Regions from separate parts of the Erwinia sp. AK-PDG3-5 genome, predicted to be linked through region 2. Evidence: predicted binding sites of a transcription regulator. Region 2 holds the regulator's gene; the other holds the start of a gene.
The links. The regulator CRP, encoded in region 2, controls carbon source genes, mostly activating them, when cyclic AMP is high. The targets are predictions, from matches to a motif close to ATGTGANNNNNNTCACAT.

Region 1 (3,127 bases), 2.1 Mb from region 2:
TGATCCGCAGGTCAGCTCGGCGTTGAATGGCCTGACCAAGCCGGTGGCGCTGTATCAGGGCAGTTTTGATGCCTCCTGGGAGCTGGATCTGTGGGGCAAAGTCCGTCGCCAGGTCGAAATGGCCGATGCCCAGCAGCAGGAGTCGGTCGAAAGCCGCAACGATGCGCTGGTGTCGCTGGAAGCCGAAGTGGCGAGAACCTATTTGCAGCTGCGTGGCGCGCAGTCCGTCAGCCAGACCTTGCAAACGCAGATCGATGTCGCTCAGCAGACGTTTGAGCTGACGCAAAGTCAGCAGCGTAATGGCCTGGCGCCGCAAATGGACGTGGAAAATGCCCGCGCGCAGTTGAATTCGCTGCGAGCCCAGCTCCCGCAATACGAATCGCAGGTCCATCAGGCCCTGAACGGGCTGGCGGTGCTGATCGGTAAGCCGCCGGGCGCCCTCGACGCAGAACTGATCGCCAGTAAGCCTTTGCCGCCGCTGCCGAAAGTGGTGCCGGTCGGTTTGCCGTCGACGCTGGCCAGAAGGCGACCCGACGTGCGCCAGGCGGAAGCGAAGCTGCACGCCGCCACCGCCAATATCGGCGTCTCGGTGGCGCAGCTGTTCCCGGATTTGTCACTGACCGGGCAGTTTGGCATGCGTAACTCGGATATCAGCTATCTGGATAACTGGAGCAGCAATTTCTACAGCTTCGGGCCGTCGGTATCGATTCCGATTTTCCAGGGCGGCAGATTGATTTCCAGCGTGAAGCTGGCCCGAGCGGATCAGGCCAGTGCCGCACTGGGCTACCGGCAGACGGTGCTGACGGCGCTTCAGGACGTGGAGAATGCGCTGGTCAGCTACCGTACCGATCAGCAGCAGGTGGAAGGGCTGGATCAAACCGTCGAGGCGATGCAGAACGCCTTCGACCTTGCCAGCGACAGCTATAAACAGGGGCTTTCCACCTTTATTGATGCGTTGGATGCGCAGCGTCAGCTGGCGCAGGCCAAGCAGCAGGCCGCACAGGCCCGCGTGCAGAGCAGCCTGGATCTGGTTGCGTTGTATAAGGCGCTAGGCGGCGGCTGGGAGCTTTACCAGAACGTGAAGATGCCGGACTATTCGGTATTTGGCCCGGCTGAGAGCGCCGACAAGCCGATTAACTGACCTTCATGTCTCAACGCGGAAGTTTACAGGCGTGTTCATGGCGAGCTGAAAGCCATTAAACTGAACTAAAGACAGTGGAAAGGGTGGCGGTGTATTCGCCGCCCCTTTTTTTTGGCATAATGCGCGCTGGTTCACATACTCACATCGCAAACGAAAGGCAATCCTGTGCTAGTTTCCAGCAACGTCACCATGCAGTTTGGCAGTAAGCCGCTGTTCGAAAACATCTCTGTCAAATTTGGCGGCGGCAACCGCTATGGCCTGATCGGTGCCAACGGTAGCGGCAAGTCCACCTTTATGAAAATCCTCGGTGGGGATTTGGTTCCTTCTGCCGGCAACGTATCGCTCGATCCTAACGAACGCATCGGTAAGCTGCGCCAGGATCAGTTCGCCTTCGAAGAGTTTTCCGTGCTGGATACGGTGATCATGGGCCACGGCGAGCTGTGGGCAGTGAAAGAAGAGCGCGACCGCATTTATGCGTTGCCAGAAATGACCGAAGAAGACGGCTATAAAGTGGCCGATCTTGAAGTCAAATATGGCGAAATGGACGGTTACACCGCAGAAGCCCGCGCTGGCGAACTGCTGTTAGGCGTGGGTATTCCGCTGGAGCAGCATTACGGCCCGATGAGCGAAGTGGCACCCGGCTGGAAGCTGCGTGTGTTGCTGGCGCAGGCCCTGTTCTCCAATCCGGAAATTCTGCTGCTCGACGAGCCGACGAACAACCTGGACATCGATACCATTCGCTGGCTGGAGCAGGTGCTGAACGAACGTAACAGCACGATGATCATCATTTCGCACGACCGTCACTTCCTGAACATGGTCTGCACCCATATGGCCGATCTGGATTACGGCGAGCTGCGCGTTTATCCGGGCAACTATGATGAGTACATGACCGCGGCAACGCAGTCACGCGAGCGTCTGCTGTCTGAGAACGCCAAGAAGAAAGCGCAGATCAACGAACTGCAGTCTTTCGTCAGCCGCTTCAGCGCCAACGCCTCGAAGTCCCGTCAGGCGACGTCCCGTGCCAAGCAGATCGACAAGATCAAACTGGATGAAGTTAAGGCCTCCAGCCGTCAGAACCTGTTCATTCGTTTTGATCAGGACAAGAAGCTGTTCCGTAATGCGTTGCAGCTTGAGTCACTGACCAAGGGATTCGATCAGGGGCCGCTATTCAAGAACGTCAACCTGCTGCTGGAAGTCGGCGAGAAGCTGGCGATCCTGGGCCCGAACGGTATCGGTAAAACCACGCTGCTGAAAACGCTGGTCGGTGAATTGCAGCCGGATAACGGTGAAGTGAAATGGTCTGAGAACGCCCGTATCGGCTATTACGCGCAGGATCATGCTCACGACTTCGCCAACGATCTGAACGTGTTCGACTGGATGAGCCAGTGGAAGCAGGAAAGCGATGACGAGCAGGCTGTGCGAGGCATCCTGGGTCGTCTGCTGTTCAGCCAGGACGACATTAAAAAGCCCGCTAAAGTGCTTTCCGGTGGTGAGAAAGGCCGCATGCTGTTTGGTAAGCTGATGATGGAAAAACCAAACGTGCTGATCATGGATGAACCGACCAACCACCTGGATATGGAATCCATCGAAGCGATCAACATGGCGCTGGAGATGTATGAAGGCACGCTGGTGTTCGTTTCCCATGACCGTGAATTCGTTAGCTCGCTGGCAACCCGCGTGATCGAAATGACGCCGGGCAAATTCAACGACTTCACCGGTAATTATGAAGACTATCTGCGCAGTCAGGGCATCAACTGATTTCGACTCAGAACTGACAGAACGCAACAAGGGGACCTTCGGGTCCCTTTTTTATTGGGTTGCGTGCCATTATCCCATCTCAACCCGGTTTTTACCGGACATTTTCGCCTGGTACAGCGCCTTATCGGCCTGACCAATCAACGCATGGCGGGAGTTTTCCGGCAGGCCACCCTGCATTACGTGGACGCCTATGCTGATGGTGACGATTTTAGCCGCGTGCTGGCTATT
Region 2 (3,127 bases):
ATCCGGATTCTGCCGTGAGATCTTCTCCAGCGCCTGAAGCTGCTTATCCATGGTGAAGCGCTCGGGCAGCTTGTGGTAGAGGATATCGTCGGCCAGTTCACGTAGCCTGGCGGCGATGGTCTGCGCATTCCAGCGGATCACCGCTTCGGCATGGCTTTGCTCCACCAGCTTTTGCACTTCTTCCGGCTGATGCAGGCTGACGGAGATGTGCTCCTGCAAATCAAGCGCGATTTGAAACGCGCGGGTCAGCCGCTTGTGGTGATTGTTGTTGGTGGCTGACAGCATATGCATCTGCTGATAGCAGGTGGTGATCAGGTCGACCGCTTTTTGCTGGCGCGCCAGCAGCGGAGGCAGGGCTTTCTCCGGATCGGTGAGTTTGGTCAGCAGGGTGTATTTCGCTTCGCAGTAACCCGCCAGCTCGCGATAGAGCAGGCTTAAGGTTTCCCGCAGCGGCTGCTCTTTCCACAGCCAGAACCAGACCCAGTTGAACACGCCGTACCAGATGGTGCCGAGCACGTAGAGCATCGGCGGTTCCCACACCGGCATGCGTCCTGCCAGGCTAAGGGTGAAGATTGCGGCTATCAGCGAGCCGGGCAGCAGGCGACCATGCAGCGGGCTGATTTCGCCGGTGACGCCCAGCAGCATCGCCATCGAAAACAGGATCACGGGCAGGGGAACGTGGTGACCGGCAAGGTACTGGATCAGGAAACTGCTGAAGGCGAACAGGATTCCGCCAACGATCAGGCGTTTGAAAAAGCGCTTATGAGGAGTATCAAGGCCAGCGAGGTTGCAACAGGCAGGGACTAAGGAAAACAGCAACCCTTTTTGCAAGTCGCCCAGCAGCCATCCCATCGCTACCGGTAAACAGAGCACCAGCGTCTGGCGCAATGCGTAGTTGATCTCCGGGTGATAAATCAGTCGACGCCACATCACTCCACACCAAATAAAAAGGCGCAACACCAGGTGTTGCGCCGTGGATCAGAGCCGATTAGCGCGTGCCGTAGACAACGATAGTTTTACCGTGTGCCGAGATCAGGTTCTGATCTTCCAGCATCTTCAAAATGCGTCCCACTGTTTCACGAGAACAGCCAACGATTTGCCCAATTTCCTGGCGGGTGATCTTGATCTGCATCCCATCCGGGTGCGTCATGGCGTCCGGTTGTTTTGCCAGGTTCAGCAAGGTCTGCGCGATGCGACCCGTCACATCGAGGAAAGCTAAATTGCCCACTTTCTCAGAAGTGACCTGCAAGCGATTCGCCATCTGTGCAGACAGGCGCATCAGAATGTCAGGGTTAACCTGGATCAGCTGACGGAATTTTTTGTAGGAGATTTCAGCCACTTCACAGGCTGTCTTCGCGCGTACCCACGCGCTGCGCTCCTGACCTTCTTCAAACAGGCCAAGCTCGCCAATAAAGTCGCCCTGATTGAGGTAAGACAGGATCATCTCTTTGCCTTCTTCATCCTTGATAAGCACCGCTACTGAACCTTTGACGATGTAGTAGAGGGTTTCTGCCTTTTCACCCTGATGAATCAGCGTGCTCTTGGATGGATACTTATGAATATGGCAATGAGACAGGAACCATTCAAGTGTCGGGTCTGTTTGCGGTTTGCCGAGAACCATTCGCTGTTATCCTCTGTTGTAATCGTGCCTAAATACAGGGGCAGAGTTCCCTGCCAGGCGTTGAAATAGTCAAGCGTTTCCCATCAGGAAATTTATTCGGGCCTCTGTTAAAAGCCTGGCTCGTTATGCGATTCGTTTCGTCGTGCCTGTAGAGTACTGACGAAAATATTACAGCTTTGTTTGTAGCACAGCTTTCAACGAGTGTCTTGTGTTGTCTCGCTTCAGCATAGTGCGAAAATTGCCGCATTGCCGTTTTTCTGGCTAAAGCGTAATCTGGCGATAACTGAATGAATTAGAGGAAATTGTTATGCAGGCTCGAGTCAAGTGGGTTGAAGGGTTAACGTTTTTGGGAGAATCCTCATCCGGGCATCAGGTTCTGATGGACGGAAATGCGGGCGATAAAGCCCCGAGCCCGATGGAGATGGTGTTGATGGCCGCGGGCGGATGCAGCGCAATCGACGTGGTTTCCATTCTGCAGAAGGGCCGCCACGACGTAAAGGATTGCGAAGTGAAGCTCAGCTCCGAACGCCGTGAAGAGGCCCCACGCCTGTTCACCCACATCAATCTGCACTTTATCGTCACCGGCGTGGCGTTAGGCGATAAAGCGGTGTCGCGTGCCGTTGATCTCTCCGCTGAGAAATATTGCTCGGTCGCACTGATGCTGGGCAAAGGCGTGGAAATCACCCACAGCTATGAAGTGATTGAGTTACCGGCGTAAGTCATCCCATCGCCGCCTTAAGCCCCGTTCCCGCGGGGCTTACTCTATTTTCTTACCCTGGATCAGACGTTTCACCAGCGGCCCCATAATCAACTCCATCGCCAGTCCCATCTTGCCGCCCGGCACCACCAGCGTATTAATGTGCGAGATAAACGATCCCTGCAGCATCGACAGCAAATACGGGAAGTCGATATCTTCCAGCGCCTGGAAATGGATCACCACAAAGCTTTCATCCAGCGACGGGATACCGCGCGCCGCGAACGGGTTAGAGGTATCTACGGTCGGCACACGCTGGAAGTTAATGTGCGTGCGGGAGAACTGCGGCGTAATAAAGTTGATGTAATCCTCCATGGATCGCACCACCGAATCCATCACCGCTTCGCGTGAGTGGCCGCGTTCGCTGGTATCGCGCACCAGTTTCTGGATCCACTCCAGGTTAACGATCGGCACTACGCCAACCAGCAAATCAACCTGCTGGGAGACATTGTTCTGCGGCGTCACCACGCCGCCATGCAGCCCTTCATAAAACAGCACGTCTGTCGGTTCCGGCAGGGATTGCCACGGCGTAAAGGTTCCCGGAACCTGATTCCAGGGTACCGCTTCATCATAGGTGTGCAGATATTTGCGGGATTTGCCGCTGCCTGAACGACCATATTCCGCGAAGGTCTGTTCGAGCAGGGCGAAGTCATTGGCTTCCGGGCCGAAATAGCTGATATGGCGGCCCATATCGCGCGCCTTACGGATCGCCATATCCATTTCAGGACGGGTATAACGGTGAAAGCTGTCGC

Region 1: the regulator CRP is predicted to act here: its motif matches at 1,261-1,278, upstream of AC1UKS_RS14525 (ABC-F family ATPase).

The regions. Positions count from the first base shown of each region.
Region 1 is NZ_CM165967.1:3,140,776-3,143,902, reverse strand. Features, by position in the region: gene AC1UKS_RS14530 (efflux transporter outer membrane subunit) at 1-1,141, shown strand, start outside; gene AC1UKS_RS14525 (ABC-F family ATPase) at 1,307-2,899, shown strand; gene AC1UKS_RS14520 (GGDEF domain-containing protein) at 2,969-3,127, opposite strand, start outside.
Region 2 is NZ_CM165967.1:445,813-448,939, forward strand. Features, by position in the region: gene AC1UKS_RS01950 (YccS/YhfK family putative transporter) at 1-930, opposite strand, end outside; gene crp (cAMP-activated global transcriptional regulator CRP) at 989-1,621, opposite strand; gene AC1UKS_RS01960 (OsmC family protein) at 1,929-2,339, shown strand; gene AC1UKS_RS01965 (phosphoribulokinase) at 2,379-3,127, opposite strand, start outside.